DNA from 2 places in the Lactobacillus sp. HMSC08B12 genome. Region 1 is predicted to be linked to the other one. Evidence: riboswitches for the same ligand, from Rfam matches in the RefSeq annotation. Region 1 holds a riboswitch; the other holds the start of a gene.
The links. Region 1 has a riboswitch for thiamine pyrophosphate ahead of HMPREF3168_RS01350 (ATP-binding cassette domain-containing protein). Riboswitches for the same ligand answer to the same signal wherever they lie in the genome.
Positions count from the first base shown of each region.

Region 2: another riboswitch for thiamine pyrophosphate. It lies ahead of HMPREF3168_RS00615 (ECF transporter S component); the one in region 1 lies ahead of HMPREF3168_RS01350 (ATP-binding cassette domain-containing protein).

Region 1 covers NZ_KV793109.1:14,240-22,472, reverse strand. The annotation lists gene HMPREF3168_RS01360 (helix-turn-helix domain-containing protein) at 1-500, opposite strand, end outside; gene HMPREF3168_RS01355 (MFS transporter) at 554-2,038, opposite strand; TPP riboswitch at 2,224-2,311, shown strand; gene HMPREF3168_RS01350 (ATP-binding cassette domain-containing protein) at 2,338-3,693, shown strand; gene HMPREF3168_RS01345 (energy-coupling factor transporter transmembrane component T family protein) at 3,703-4,371, shown strand; gene HMPREF3168_RS01340 (pyridoxamine 5'-phosphate oxidase family protein) at 4,506-4,871, shown strand; gene HMPREF3168_RS01335 (hypothetical protein) at 4,935-5,276, opposite strand; gene HMPREF3168_RS01330 (hypothetical protein) at 5,451-5,831, opposite strand; gene HMPREF3168_RS01325 (hypothetical protein) at 5,849-6,292, opposite strand; gene HMPREF3168_RS01320 (hypothetical protein) at 6,307-7,185, opposite strand; gene HMPREF3168_RS01315 (helix-turn-helix domain-containing protein) at 7,318-8,133, opposite strand.
Region 2 covers NZ_KV793094.1:18,542-26,774, reverse strand. The annotation lists gene HMPREF3168_RS00640 (MFS transporter) at 1-615, opposite strand, end outside; gene HMPREF3168_RS00635 (Bax inhibitor-1/YccA family protein) at 756-1,469, opposite strand; gene murI (glutamate racemase) at 1,758-2,543, shown strand; gene HMPREF3168_RS00625 (C69 family dipeptidase) at 2,621-4,042, shown strand; gene HMPREF3168_RS00620 (M42 family metallopeptidase) at 4,056-5,141, shown strand; TPP riboswitch at 5,204-5,300, shown strand; gene HMPREF3168_RS00615 (ECF transporter S component) at 5,345-5,914, shown strand; gene HMPREF3168_RS10890 (hypothetical protein) at 6,026-6,157, shown strand; gene udk (uridine kinase) at 6,244-6,870, opposite strand; gene udk (uridine kinase) at 6,870-7,526, opposite strand; gene HMPREF3168_RS00600 (amino acid ABC transporter ATP-binding protein) at 8,069-8,233, shown strand, end outside.

The DNA of each region.
Region 1 (8,233 bases):
AGTGCCCGCAAGGCCAGAGCCAGGGCAGTTAGCAGCTGGCTTTTGAGCAAGACTGAAGATACAGAATCGCTAGTCTGGTACTCATTCAAGGCCGCCAGGAAAGCCGCCCCAGCTGGCCCGTCAACCGCCACCCGGCCGTGAGTCCCTACTTCTTCAGCTTCTCCCAGCATGAGATCCTTTTTCAAGTCTTTCACTGAAAAAGCTTCTGGCAAGACAAGCTGGACTAGGAGCCCCTCTTTCAGACTGGCCTTGCAGTCCTGGCCAGCTGCCATCAGGAACCAGTCACCGGGCTTAACCTGCCACTTTTGCTGGCCAGCCCGGAAGTGCCCCGTCCCCGCTAAAAGCAGCAAGGCAGTCAAAGAGTCATTCTTCCAGCCTTCAGCCTTGTCGCCTAGTAAAACAAACGTACAGGCCGCGGTCTGCCCCTTCCCCTTGCTCAGCGGCAGGGTGGCATCCCCAGCTTCCTGCAATTTTTTCTGCAGCTTGGCAATTTCAGTCATCAGCTCTCTCCTTTCCAGCAAAAACTTATCTTCTTTTTATCCTATACTGGGTCTTACCAGATTTTACCGCTTGCCGGCCAATTTTTCTCCCGCCAGCGGGCCCAGATGGCCAAAAGCAGAGACAGGAAGACCAGGATAAAGGCCGCCCAGAAAATCGCGTGAATAGCCCCGTAGAGGATATTCTCCATCTGGACCAAATCCTGCTTGGGCAGGCTGGCCCGGGTCTTGGCGTCTGATAAGTGGTTGAGCATGGACAAAGTGATCTTGCCTCCGCTAGCCTTGACCCCTTTAGCCAAGTGCTCATTCAAGATGACCCCGAAGACGCTGGAAGAAATCGCCATGGCCAGCATCCGGATCAGGTAGGAGAAGGAAGTAGCAACCGGCACGTCCTGGCTTTCCGCGTCTTCTTGCACCTTAACCTGAAGCTGGTTGAACATGACCCCGTGGCCCCAGCCCTGCAGCATCCCGGCCAGCAAGATCCCCCAGTAAGGGAAATAGCGCGGAGCCACGGCCATAGCCAGGTAGCCTGCCGCCAAAAGCCAGCAGGTGGCCAGCATAACCTGGTAGGCTGACCAGCGCCGGCGCATTTTTTCCACGGACAAGGAGCCCAGCATGTCGGTAAGGGCTCCGGGAATCTGGGTCATCCCCCCGACCAGGGCAGTCGTGGCCATCAAGCCTTCAGCCCACATCGGCGCGTAGACGCTGTAAGCCGACATGGCGGCCCAGATCAAAACGAACAAAGTAAAGTCGACCACCAAGGGGATATTTTTGAACAAGCGGCCTGGAATAATCGGGTCCTCTGCCCGGCGCTCAATAATGACCAAAAGTCCGATGAAAATCAAGGCCGCCGCGAAGATCAAAAGCGCCGTGGCCAGACTGGCTGAACCCACCAGCTGGGTCCCCAATAAGAGGGCCACCACCCCAAAGGATAGGCAGATGGCCCCGCCTAAGTCGACCCTGTGAGCTGGCCGGTCTTTTTTCTCATCCAGGAAAAAGATCTGGATCAAAACGATGGAAATCAAGGCCACCGGGATGTTGATATAAAAGACCCAGCGCCAGGACAGGGCATCAACGATCCAGCCCCCAAAGAGCGGTCCTAATATGGTGGCCGTGGTGAAGAAGGCAGAGACCATCCCCAGCACCTTTAGGCGCTTGTGGGCGTTTGGATAAAGGTCAGAGTAGATGATATAAGGAAGCGACACCATCCCCCCGTTGCCGATCCCGGCCAACAGGCGGAAGGTCAAGAGAAAGGACATCTGCTGGGCGCAGCCCTGGAGCAGCGCCCCCAGCAAAAAGCAGGCAGCCGCGAGCTGGTAGGCCAGCTTGTTCCCCCGCCGCTCGCCTAATTTACTCCAAAGCGGCGTGGAAACAGCCGTCCCCAATAAGAAGATGGCCACCAGCCAGCCGGTATACTCAATCCCGTGCAAATCGGCAATGATCCGCGGCAAGGCGGTGTTGATAATCGTGTTGTCCAGGCCGGACATGACGTTTGACAACATCAAGGCCACGGTAATTACTCGTCTTCGTTGATCTGACATTTTTCTCTCCCACTAAAGTCTAAAAGTCTGTAATTCTAGGATACAACTAAAAAATTTTTCGTTAAAGCTACTTCCCAGATTATTTTAAGAAAAGTGCTATAAATCGGCATTTTCAATCAGTTTGGACAAAGTTTGAATTAGACAGGCCTTGGCAAATCCAATATAATAAAATAAGAATCAATTTGACGAATCAACGGGGTGCCGGAAGGCTGAGATGATACCCATGGAACCTGGCCAGGTAATGCTGGCAAGGGAAAATGCTGCTTATGGTCACCCCAGTTTTGAGGTGACTTTTTATTTTGCAAGCAGAACTGACAATTGACCACTTAACTTTTTCCTACGGGGACCGGGAGGTCATCCGCGACCTGTCCTTAACCCTGCCGGCGGGGACTTTTTCCCTCTTGATCGGGCCGACCGGCTGCGGCAAGTCGACCCTGTTGAAGATCATGGCCGGCCTCTACCCGAAATACGGGGGCCAGCTGACCAGCGGGCAGGTTTCTTTGGGCGGGCGAAGTCAGGCCATGATGTTCCAGGAAGCCGGCGAGCAGTTTACCATGGCCACGCCTAGAGAAGAGATTATTTTTGCCATGGAAAACCTGGGCAAAAGCAAGACAGAATTTGCGGACCGGCTGAAGCTGGCCAGCGAATTCGCGGAAATCGACTCTCTTTTAGACCAGAAAATCGTAACCATGTCCGGCGGGGAAAAGCAGCGGGTAGCCTTGGCCGTCCTGGTCGCCATGGACGTGGATCTTTTCTTATTAGATGAGCCTTTTGCCAGCGTGGATCCGGCGGCCCGCCGCTTCTTGATTGGCCGCTTGGCCAAGCTGAAAGAGCAGGGCAAGACCATCATCATCACCGACCACCTTTTTGACGACTACCAGGGCAAGGTGGACGGGGTCTACCGCTTCAAAGGCGAGCAAGTGGACTTATTGACTAAGGATGAACAAGCGCTTCTCCTGGCTACTGAGCCAATCGACCTGCACTTCCCCCTGCCGGAGAACGAGCCAGCGGCTTTTGTCATGAAAAATTTCGCCATCAAGCAAGGCCGGCCTTTGCTTGAGCAAAAGGAATTAGCCATCCCCAAGGGGAAGGTGACCTTGATCACGGGGCCAAACGGCAGCGGGAAGAGCTCTCTGTTTAAGGCCATGACCAAGTTGCTGGACTACCAGGGCTCTTTGACCTGGGAGGGTAAGGAAGTGGCCAAGCTCAAGGAGCGGACCTACTTCCAGCATGTGGCCCAGATTTTTCAAAATGCGGCTGACCAGTTCATGGCCATCACCGTCAAAGAGGAGCTGGCTTTGAGCCAAAAGCACGCTTCCCCCTACTTCACTCCGGAAGTCTTAGACCAGGCCCTGGCTGACCTGGATTTGGCCGATCACATGGACCAGGTGGTCTACTCCTTGTCGGGCGGGCAGAAAAAGAAGCTGCAGATCCTCTTGATGCTTTTGTCGGGCCAGGAAGTGCTCTTGATCGATGAGCCTTTGAGCGGCCTGGACCAGAAGTCGATTGAGCAGGTCGTGCAGCTTTTGCAAAAGTGCCAGGAAAAGAGCGGGCAGACGATCCTGCTGATCAGCCACCAGTTCTACGGAATCAGCACTTGGTGCGACTACCACCTGCGTCTGGCCGGCAGAGAGCTGGCTTTTGTCCAGGATTAGGAGGAGAAAATGACTAAAAGCAAAATGAATCCCAGCTTGAAATTCCTGCTGACCTTGATTATTTCACTGGAGTTATCTTTTAAGGTCAGCCTTTTCAGCAATGTCATCGTTATTGTTTTATCCTTAGCCTACCTCTTATACCGGCGGATCAAGCCTAAGGCCCTGGGCGGGATGCTTTTGGCAACGGGCTTAGCGGCAATTACCGTCTTTTCTTCAGGCTACATCTTCAGTGACCACCGCGACCTCTGGTATGCTTTGGACATCTCCAGCCGGGCCTTCGTATATACCTTCACCACGGCCTGCCTGACCATTTCAACCACGGCAGAAGAGATGGCCCGGTCGCTGGAGCAGAACCTGCACTTGCCGAGCAAGTTTGCTTATGGAACTTTAGCGGCTTTGAACATCATTCCCCGCATGCAAGCCGCGGTCAAGCAGATCCGGGTGGCAGGGATGATGCGGGGAGTCTACCTCTCCTTTTGGTCCCCGGTCCTCTACTTTAACGCGATTTTGGTAGCTTTAAACAGTGCCGACAACCTGGCCCAGGGGATGGAGTCCCACGGCTACCGGGAAGGCGCTCCGCGGTCCGTGATCGTTGAGGTGCCGCTAACTAACAAAGATTGGCTGCTCTTTATTATTGCGGTTCTTCTTTTGAATCTGGGCGCTTTTTTACTCCCGTAGAAATTGCAAAAAAATTTTATTAAAAGAGTTATAAAATTGACCTAAATCAATTTCTTTTGCCTGGGGAAGGCCTATAATACTAAGTATCAAGAGAAGAAATTACTACTTAAGTAAAAAGAAAGGAAATTACCATTATGAAGAAATTAGACGCTACTACTTTGACTGCTGACCAACAAAAGTTCTTTAACGACGCTTTGGCCTTCGTTGCTTCCGTTGACAAGGACGGCAACCCACAAGTTGGTCCTAAGGAATCATTGACTGCTTTGGACGACAAGCACCTGGTCTGGAGTGAAGTTACCTTCTCCCACTTGTGGGAAAACATCAAGAACGGCAGCAAGGTTGCTGTTGTAGTTGCTGACGTGCCAAGCCACACTAACGTACGCGTGCTCGGCAGCGTGACTATCCACGAAGGCGACGACTTCGCTAAGGAATACGCTGCTAAGGTTGGCAAGAAAACTGATACTGCCGTAGTAGTTGAAGTTGAAGAAATCTTCGCTTAATCAAATCAGCATAAAGAAAATGGCTTCTAGGAGAAAATCCTGGAAGCCATTTTTGTTTACTGTTTATTTTTTCGCCCATAAAAGGCCACAAGCCAGGGCCGCGTAAATTAGGTATAAAATGCCAATTGAGATGTACCCATGGATATTGAAGACAAAGATCAAGACGACAACCACCAAAGCCGCAGCGACCGCGTAGCCAACTACCGGGCTGAGCTTAGTCAAAGGGGCGATTCCCAGAAATAGGGTCAGCAGGGTAATCGCGATCATGCCGGCAATCGCCCAAGATACTGGCCCCGGGTTGCCCAAGGCAAAGATCCACTGAACCGCCATGAACAAGGCCAAGCAGATGCCAGCCAGCAAGAAGACGGTTTTAACGGCTGGCTTAGTTGCAAAGTTTTTCATCATAATCACGCTCCTATTTTCAAAAGACTATTCACTCATATTATAAGTTCAAGTTCACTTTTTGAGCAGTGATTCTTGCGGCAGCCGTCATTTTTTTCTTTTGTTAAAAATTCCAGCTACCAAACTTGAGTATGTTAACGTGCGATTCTTGCTAAGTTTAATAATAACCTTTGTATTTTACAACGTTCTCTTCTGAGCTATGTTTTCTTGCAAAAAGCGGCTAACAGCCAATAACACTAAGGCCAAGAGGTTAAGTGGCAAATTGCCCGGACCAAAAGCGATTGGCGTAATCAGTCCTATAAATGTCAAGGCAAGGCAAACTAGGCCAATAATCAAGAACAGCTTACGGGGAATTTTTTGGCTAAATACAGCTAAGGCTAATTCTGTCAGTAAGACCAAAATTAAAACCACATGGCCAAAAACTGTTACCTTTAAATCAGTCCCTTTGATCGTTCTTAGGGCATTGATGTAGTCCTTTAGATTTGAGCAAACTACCACAGTCAAAAAGCATAGTAAGATTACATCAACCACTTTGACTAAAATCTTTAAGAATTTCATCTCTATCACCTTCGTTTTCACCCAACCCAGGCCATCACGCAGCTGACCAGGCTGACGGCCAAGAGGATGCCGGCCAGCCAATAGTTAAAGACTGCCTTCCCCCGCCAGCGGTAGCTGGCCAGAACCAGACTGACCGCCAAAGCGACAACAGCCAAAGTCCAGTACCAGGTCAAGCCGAAATACAGGCCTACCGCCCGGTCAATTACAAGGCCCAGCAAAAGGCAGGCGCCAATTACCCAAGCTGCTGCAGGAGCCAGCCACTTGCTCAGCCAGACTCCCAAAGCAGCCGCGGCAACGAGCAAAATAAAGGCATCATAAAGCAGTTCTGTTGCCTGCCCATGACTGCCGCTAAAGGCATAACCGGAAGCCGTCTGGCCAACTAAATTAATGATCAGCGACACTGCTGCTGCCGTCAAAAGCAGGTCATTGGCCAGCCACATGTAACGCTCTGTTTTAGTCATCAAAATCATCCCTTTCAATAACTTGTGACTTTATATTTGTAGCTTGGAACAAAACTATCAGAAAAGTAACTTGGCAATTGATGGGGTGGAATAATACCTACTCTATGACCACCACCCCAGCTCTTTTTAGTCGCACCCCAGTAGTACGCCAGTACTACGTACTTAGAACAATAGCTCGGGCTCTTTTCAAATATATTCGATGTAATCTTATAATATGGATTATCTTTTTTATACATGTATCTGTATGCATACGTTGATGCTCGATCGGAATAAATCGGATGATTGTTTCTATAAACAGCTACATAGTCTTTTCCTTTAGTGTGACTCTTAAAGAAACTGGCTTTTGAAACAACTCTTGCATTGTGAGAACGCCATGAATTACCCTTGATCTTTCTATAATTACCCGGCATCTCAATAATATAGTTAGCCGATGTTGCCATAGCCGCATGTCCAACCAATCTTCCGCTAGATCCTGTCCCATAGCAAATTAGAATATCTCCCGCCTTCATCTTGTAACTTTTGCTAGCTGAAATAAAGTTAACAAACGGGCCAACTGCTGTGCGCCCAGAACCCTCTGCGGTTACCACTTCGGGATGATCGTTTTTCTTTTGAAATGGTACTTCATAATTATCATCAGCAACAAATTGTTCAAACGTCAACGTTGGATCAGTTTTTACCGCTTCTAAATAAGCTGGAAAAACTGATTCTTTACACATCTCAACAAAAGTATCCTTAGAAATATTTCCGTCTTTAATAATCCCTTTAGACTCACCTTCACGGTAACACTCTTCAAATTCACTTATGTTCGAATTGCTAGATGCATACACCACAGAAGGCGTTAGCATCAACAATAGCATAAAAGCTAAATTAATAGCCATGTTATATCTCTTCATTTTGTTCTCCTAATCTTAAAACAATATGACTTGGCCAAATCGTAATCCGCTTTCACAGCTATTCTACATCGCTTTTTTTAGCTAGAGAGCAAAATCGCAGATATGAATTAGCGTTTGCAGATCTGCAAATCTTCACAAGAGAAAATGATCGACAAATCTTTCCAATCCAGACTCTCTAAGTATTCCCTTGATCCTTTCCGCCTCCTCATCTTCTCCGGAAAAAAGCCCCGCGTAATACTTGCCAAGCAAGCGGTAGGCCACGAACTCCGGACAGGGCGACAGCTGACCTAAAACTTCAATTGCCTCTTTTGCTGCCTCTGCAACGCCTTCTTTCCTGCAGCGCTGGCAGAAGCTGACACAAGCCTTGCCCACAGCTTCCTGCTGGTCTCTGGAAAAATTATCGATCTGTTGGTACTTGTCAAGCAATTCACTCAGCCAAAAATAAGCAATATCAAACTTCATCAACTGAATCGCCACGGCAAATACAACAATCGCTTCCGTATCATCCATCCAATTGTCCAGACTAAAGAAATAATCCGATACCTCGTTTTTCAGCTGTTCATGATCCTTAAGCTCTGGATCCAGCAGATAAGCCACCAGGTCCCCGCCAACCCGCAGGGCTGTCTTCCCCGTCAGATTGGCCGCCTGCTCTTTCAAAAAGCTCATCTTTTTCCAGTTCCAATCATAAAAGGCGTTCTTCACCCGGAACTCAATATTGATCCAGTCAGCCTCTTTTTCCTCTCGCCGGCTGTAAATCATTTTGGTGAAAAAGTAGCCTAGATCGTAATTATGGCTTTCCAAAAGCTCCAGCAGATCCTCAGCCTTGATCCGCTGCTCCCCGCTCTCAATCCGGGAGTACTGGGCCACTGACATGACTTCTCCCGCCATTCCCTGCTGGGTCAGACCCAAATCTATTCTCGTCTGCTTGAGTAAATCACAGATCTCCATTTTTTATTCAGCTCCCCCTGATAAAACACTTTCACCCTAGATTCTAGCACTAGACTGATTCGTATACAAAAAGCCTCTCCTGTTTATTACCCAGGAGAGG
Region 2 (8,233 bases), on a different contig from region 1:
CTTAAAGCTGCCCCGCTGCTTGCTCTCAACTGGCACGAAGTCATCTTCATGGATAAAGAAGACAGACAAGATAAAGCAGCTGAAAAGCAGAGCCCCGGTAATAAAGAAGGTTACCCGGTAGCTAAAAGCCTGCGATAAGGCCCCGCCGGCAAAGGGCCCCAGCAATTGCCCCCCGGTCTGGGCAGAAATCATGATCCCCAGCGCCTTGCCCGACTTGTTCTTCGGCGTTTCTGACGCGATAAGGGCGTTAGAGTTAGAGATGAAGCCGGCAAAAACCCCCTGCATCCCTCTAAGGAACAGCAGCTGCCAGACATTCTGGGCCAGGCCCATGCAGGTAAAGACGACCGCCATCCCTAAAGAGGCCCGCAGAATCATCGGCTTGCGCCCCTTCTTGTCAGCCAGCTTGCCCCAAATCGGGGAAACCAGGGCCGCCACCACGTAGACCGCTGAAAAGACGATCCCTGACCAAAAGCTCAGCTGCTGGTGGCTGAACTTGCCCAGGGTGTCAATGTACAAGGACAAAAAAGGGGTAATTTCTGAAAAGGCAATCCCCGCCAAAAAGACGCTGACCGTCGAGACTTGCAGATTTCTTTTCCATACCGGCTGCTTTTGCAATGTGTGACCTTCCTTTTATTTCAGCTTCGCTAATAAATACTTTACATATCTTTCACCTTACTCTTGCAGGAAAAATAGTCAAGGGAAAAAGGCCCTCTAATTAGGAAGAGAGCCTTTTCAAAAAAAGAAAATCTTAAATTTTAGTTGTCGTTGTCAGCGATCCCGAAGATCCGCAAAAATTGCAGGAAGAGGTTGATGAAGTCCAGGTACAGCATCAAAGCCCCGTTAACGGCCAGGCCAAGTTCTGGCAGCTGGTCTCCGTAACTGGCGTAGATGGACTTCATCTTCTGGGCATCCCAGGCAGTCAAGATCGTGAAAATGATGACCCCGATGATGGAGAAGATGAAGCTGGCTGGCGTGCTCTTCAAGAACATGTTGACCAGGCTGGCCACGATCAAGCCCCAGATGGCGGCTGAAGCGTAAGCCCCGATGGTGTCCAGGTTCTTCTTAGTCACGCTGCCGTAAGCCGCCATCCCGATGAAGACGGCTGAAGCGGAGATGAAGGCCCCGCCGATTTGGGCACCCGTGTAGGCAAAAGCCAAAAGGGAGAATTCTAGCCCGTAGACAACCGCGATAGCCATCAACATGAAGAAGGCCGTTGTCGGCTTGCGAGTAGCCTTAAAGCTGATGCCCACGCTCAAAATCAGCGGCAATAGCAGCAGGACCCAGATGAAGACCCGGTTGGTGAGTAGCGGCAGCAGGCTGCCAGAGAAGACCGTCAAGGTCAAGTAGGCAGTCAAGGCTGAGACCAGAACCGCCAGGCCCATGATGGAATACATTTTCGTTAAAAAGCCATTGAGCGCTGAGTCGTCAACGATGTGGCGGCGCTCTTGTTCAGGCGAAACGTTAAACATAATTTCTTTTGCTCTTTCTAAAAAACTAAAAAAACTGTGGACAGAATTTATTCCCAGATTGCCGTTTTATTCCGGTAATCAACGTGATATCCAGGGGTTAGATATAACAATAACATAGCCCCTAAAAAAAGCAAGCCGGACGGTTCTTCCGCTAAAAAAACTAAAGAAAAAATCAAGAAAGTCCGGCTTGCAGGAAAAATATCGGAGTCAATAGATTGAAGAAAGCGGATAAAAGGTTCAAAATTAATAGCTAAAGGTTCAAAATTAATAGCTAGAGGAGGTCAAAATATGTCAAAAGAATATGCTGATCGGCCAATCGGCGTTTTTGATTCCGGCCAGGGGGGCCTCACGGTCCTCAGCCGCCTGGTTGATCTGATGCCAAACGAAGACTATGTCTTCTATGGCGACTCAGCCAATGCTCCTTACGGGGTAAAGAGCAAGGAAGAAGTCTACCAGCTGGCCAAGCGGGTAGTTGATGAACTGATTGACAAACACCAGGTCAAGGCCGTCATGATTGCCTGCAACACGGCAACCAGCGCGGCGGCTGACCGCCTGCGCCGGGAATACTCCCTGCCGATCATCGGGATCGAACCGGCTGTCAAGCCGGCAGCTGAAGAAAATCCCGGCCGGCAGGTTGTTGCCATGGCCACTTCCTTGACCCTGGAGCAGGATAAGTTCAACCAGCTGGTTGCCGAATGTGCTGAGCCTGGTCAGGTGGCCAAAGTGCCAGCCCCGAAACTGGTCGAATTGATCGAAAAAGGGCAAACTGACAGCCCGGCCATTTACCAGTACCTGGAAGAATTGCTGGCCCCATATGCCGGCAAGGCGGCAGGAGTGGTCTTGGGCTGCACCCACTTTCCTTTTGCCAAGCAGGCCATCCAGGAGATCTTAGGCCCCCAGGCCAAGGTCTATGACGGAGCCATCGGGGCCGCTGCTGAAGTCAAGCGGCAACTGGCCAGCCGGGATGAACTGAATGCCAGCAGCCAGCCTGGCCAGATCCTGTTTGAAAACAGTGCCCCAGCCGGCGCCGATTTGAGCAAGCGCCTCTATGCCCTTTACCGGCAAAAGCATTAGCTGGCAAAAGGCGTTTTTTCAGCTAGAATAATAGTAAGAAAGCAAACAATTAGTTTTAGATTATTAGAGGAGGACTTATGCAAAAGCCAGCAGAATGCACGACCATTTTAGTCGGCAAGGACGCCACCATTGATGGCTCCACGATGATTGCCCGCAGTGAAGACGGCGGCAGCACCATTATCCCTGAAGCCTTTATCGCGGTTAACCCGAAAGATCAGCCAAAGCACTACAAGGCAGTGATCAGCGGCCAGGAAATCGATGATGAAGACCTGCTGCCAAACCCGCTGCGCTACACCAGCGCTCCAGACGCTTCCGGCAAGAACGGGATCTGGGCCGCTGCCGGGATCAACGACGCTACGGTAGCCATGACGGCCACGGAAACCATCACCACCAACAGCCGGATCCAAGGGATCGACCCCTTAGTTGAAGAAGGGGGCCTGGGCGAAGAAGACTTTGTCACTTTGACTTTGCCATACATCCATTCGGCCAGAGAAGGGGTCAAGCGCCTGGGCTACCTGGTGGAAAAGTACGGGACCTACGAAATGAACGGGTCAGCCTTTGCCGACCATGACGAAGTCTGGTACATCGAAACCATCGGCGGCCACCACTGGGCTGCCCGCCGGATTCCGGACGATGCCTATGTGGCAGCGCCAAACCGCTTGAACATCGACTTCTTTGAATTTAACGACGAAGAAAACTTCATGTGCTCAAGTGACTTGCTGGACATCATCAACGAATACCACTTGAACCCGGACTACCAAGGCTACAACCTCCGTCACATCTTTGGTTCATCCACCATCAAGGATGCTCACTACAACAACCCGCGGGCCTGGTACATCCACCGCTACTTCGACCCTGAATGGGAAGGCGAGCCAGGGGACCAGGACCAGCCTTTCATCACTTACGCCAAGAAGAAGATCAGCCCGGAAGACATCAAGTTCCTGGAAAGCTCCCACTACCAGGACACCAAGTACGATGTCTACAGCACGACCAACACTGAAGCGGAAAAGAAGCTCTTCCGCCCAATCGGGATCAACCGGAACTTCGAAACCCACATCCTACAAATCAGAAATGACGTTGAAGAAGGTATCGCCGGCGTGCAATGGCTGGCCTTTGGCCCGAACACTTTTAACTGCTTCGTGCCTTTCTACACCAACGTTACGACTACTCCGGCCAGCTTCCAGACCGGTCCGGACTTTGACTTGACCAAGATCTTTTGGCTCAACAAGCTGAACGCCCAGCTCGGCGACACCAACTACAAGGTTTACAGCGCTTTGGAGCAGGCTTTTGAAGAAAAGACCATGGCTAAATTGCGCCAGATCGAAAACGAAACTGACCGGGCTGTTAAGGGCTTGACTGGCCGCGACTTGCAAGAGAAGCTGGAAGAAGCCAACCAGAAGATGGCTGACTTGACTTACAAGCAGACCGTAGCCTTGACCGGGGAAATGGTCAAGGACGGCCACAGCTTGATGAAGCTGAAGTACGACCTGCTGGATTAATTGGAGATTATTGATGAAAAAAGCCGCTGAAATTCAAATGCTGAAGGACTTTTCAAATGCCAACGCCACTTCCGGCTTTGAAAATGAATTCGTTGACCTTTTTACCAAGACGGTCAAGGACTACGCCGACCTTGAAGTCGACGGGATGCTGAACGTCTACGCTTCCAAGAAGCAGAACACTGGCAAGCGGCCGGTGATCCAGCTGGACGCCCACTCAGACGCCGTGGGCTTCTTGACCCAGGCTATCCGGCCAAACGGCTTGATCAAGTTCGTGACCCTGGGCGGCTGGAACAATGTGGTTCTGCCGGCCCTCAAGGTCAAGGTCAGAAACCGGGACGGGGAATACATCCCCGGCGTCGTGGCCTTAAAGCCGCCCCACTTCATGTCGGAAGCTGAAAGAAAGTCTGTCCCGCAGGTCGCTGATTTGTCTATTGACGTCGGCTCCTCCAGCCGGGAAGAAACGATCAATGACTACAAGATCGACACTGGCTGCCCGATTTTCGTTGACGTGGACTGTGAATACAATGAAAAGACTGGCCTCTTCTTCGGCAAGGACTTTGACGACCGCTTCGGCGCCGCTGCTATGGCTGACATCCTGGAAAACTTGAAGGATGAAGAAGTCAACTTTGACCTGGTTGCCGCCTTGTCCAGCCAGGAAGAAGTCGGCCTGCGGGGTGCCTATGTCACGGCCCGCAAGATCAAGCCGGACCTCTGCCTGGTTCTGGAAAGCTGCCCGGCCGATGATACTTTTGAACCGGACTGGCTGTCTCAGACTGGCCTTAAGCGGGGACCAATGTTGCGGGACATGGACGTCACCTTCCTGCCAAACCCCAAGTTCCAGCAATACGCCTGCGACTTGGCTGATAAAAACGGGATTCCTTACACCCGGTCAGTCAGAACTGGTGGCGGGCAAGACGGGGCGGCCATCTACTACGAAAACGGGGCCCCGACCATCGTGATCGGGATTCCGGTCCGCTATGAGCACTCCCCATACTGCTTCAGCAGCTACAAGGACTACAAGGCTGCTGTTGATCTGGCCTTGGCGATTATTAGAGATATCGATGAGGAAAAGCTAGAATCCTTTAAAAGCTTTAATTAAGGGAACTTTTTACCTTGTTAACGCTTTAAGGATCTGCTAGACTAAATTAAGTCAAATTGAATAAAAGCTACTAGGGGAGCGAAAGCTGAGATGACGAAAGTCGACCCTTTGAACCTGACCAAGGTAATTCTTGCGCAAGGGAAGTGTTTCTTAAACATGATTTCAAACTCCTAGCCGGCAATTGTTGGATAGGAGTTTTTTTAATGCTTAGAAGAGAGAGCAAGTGGAATGTGAAGGCTATTATCTTGATGGCCTTGATTGGGATTATTATGGGGGTTATCTACACTTACGTCGTCAACCCCATCTACAATTCAGTTGAATTAGCCTTGAACCTTGTCGGCCTGGGGCCTTTAGCCGGGCAGATCTGCGCCGGTCTTTGGTACATGGCTGCGCCTTTGGCCATGTACTTCGTGCCAACCTTTGGCTCCGGGATTGTCGGGGAAACCCTGGCTGCTACGGTTGAAATGGCCTTCGGTGGCCAGTGGGGGGCAATGACCATCCTGCAAGGGCTGGTGCAGGGGGCCTGCAACGAAATCGGCTTCTTCCCGAAGAAGGAAAACTATGACCGCTTCGGCTGGGGCAGCTTGATTACCGGGGCAGTCTGCTGCGCGGTGGCCGGCTATGTAATGTCTTACTTAACTTACGGCTGGAGTGCCTACAAGCCAGCCCTCTTGATTGAAATGTTCATCGCCTGCATCATTTCTTCCATCGTCTTTGACGCGGTTTTGGTCAAGCTGATCACCAAGCTCTTTGACCGGGTCATGGCCAAGTAGTTTCGTAAAGTTATCATTTTTTTGATAAAAATAATCAAAAAAGCGTGACAAGCCCTCCTTAAAGTTGTATGATGAAAAACATTGTTAGTTATCTTTCAAGGGGGGAGCAAAATGACGCATTTAATTTTAAGCAGACCAAAGAAGATGAACCGGGCATACTGGAGCACGGTTGGCCTCTTGCTGGCCTTGATGCTGCTGACTGCCTGGATTGGCCTGCATACCTTTGCTTACCTAAATCTCTAAAATCAAAATTTGCCAGAAAAAACGCGTGAACTTGCAAGTTCACGCGTTTTTGTTTTCTTCAAAATATTGAGGTTATTTTGTTCCTCTTAGCCGTTGATAATGGACAAGAGCTTGGAGGAGACCATGTCGATGGCCACTTGGTTTTCCCCACCCTGGGGGATTATGATGTCGGCATACTTCTTGCTTGGCTCAACGAACTGGTTGTAGCTTGGCTTAACCGTAGTCAGGTACTGGGAGATGATCCAGTCGATTGACCTGCCCCGTTCCTGGGTGTCCCGCTGCAAGCGGCGGATGAAGCGGATGTCGTCGTCAGCGTCGACAAAAAGCTTGATGTCCATGAACTTCCGCAATTCTTCTGAAGCCAAAACCAGGATCCCTTCCAGGATGATGATGTCGGCTGGCTCAACATGAATAGTGTCCTTGGCCCGGGAGAGGATGTTGAAGTTGTAGGTCGGCAGTTCAATTGCCTTGCCATCCAGCAGGTCCTGCAGCTGCTCAATCAAGAGGTCAGTGTCGTAAGCATTGGGATGGTCGTAGTTGATCTTCTTGCGTTCATCCATGCTGAGGGCTGAATTGTCGTTGTAGTAGGCATCTTCAGTCAGAATGAGCACCCGGTCAGCTGGCAGGCGCTTGCTGATTTCCTTGGAGACTGTCGTCTTGCCTGAGCCTGACCCCCCGGCAATCCCAATGACGAGTGGTTTCTGCTTAGCCATTATTCTACCTCTTTTTCTGCTAAATCATTGCGGCGGAGGATGTCGCGGACTTTCGTGGTCAGCATGTCCAAAGCGACATCGTTGGCCCCGCCTTCTGGCACGATGATGTTGGCGTAGCGCTTGCTTGGCTCAACAAACTGGTGGTAGCTTGGCTTAACCGTGGCCAAGTACTGGTCGATGATTGAGTCAAAGGACCGGCCCCGTTCGGCCATGTCCCGGCGCTGGCGGCGGATCAAGCGGATGTCGTCGTCAGTGTCGACGAAGATCTTGATGTCCATCAAGTTCCGTAATTCTTCTGAGGCCAGAACCAGGATTCCTTCCAGGATGATGATATCAGCTGGCTCAACGTGGACCGTTTCCGGGCTGCGCAGGTGGGTGGTGAAGTCATAGATCGGCATCTCGATGGCTTTGCCATTCAGCAGGTCCTGCAGCTGGCTGATCAAGAGCTCGGTATCAAAAGCATCCGGATGGTCGAAATTAATTTTATTTCTTTCAGCCATGGACATTTCCGGGTGGTTCTTATAATAAGAGTCTTCCGTGATGATCCGGATCCGGTCGTTTTTGAACTGGTCATATAATTCGTGGGCAATGGTCGTCTTCCCCGACCCGCTGCCGCCGGCGATACCAATAATGATGGGGTGTTGCTTTTTTGACATTGTAAAACTCCTTTAGCTATTAATTATAGAGGCCAGCCGGGGTCGGGTCTAGTCAAACTGTGAAAAAACGGGCTTTAAAGCGGTTACTCGTTTCTAAAGTAGAAACAGTTGTTGCTAAACTAGGTAAAATCTACTATAATTAAGAATATCTCAGAAGAGGCAAAATGAAATTAAGAATGTTTGGGAAAGAAGTTAAGATAAGTAAGCAAGTTTCCCGGCTTTTTATTAAAAAGCTAAAAGGATGAAGTGGAACTGACAAAAGACTTGCACGAAAGCCTACTTTCTGGTAAATTTAATTAAAAATTAATCATGCTTAAATAAAAATAACCGCTTACGAAAGCAGAAGGGCAAGCTCACATCCCAGATGATTCGGCTCCTGCTTTTAAAAAGGACCGAAAGATCTGGCTGCTTTGCTAAAACAGAGCAAATAAACGAACTTTTACCAAAGGAGCCGCCTGTTTGATCAATACGGCTTAAGCCAAGAAAGCTGAGCCAAACCAACGGTGATTTAATTAAGCGCTAATAAAACGAGGAGGACCACTATGGCAGCAATTATCGAATTCAAGAAAGTCAACAAGTTCTACGGTGACTACCATGCCTTAAAAGACGTCAACTTAAGCATTGACGAAGGCGAAGTCGTTTCCATCATCGGCCCTTCTGGCGCGGGCAAGAGTACCTTGATAAGAACCATGAACGGCTTGGAAGGA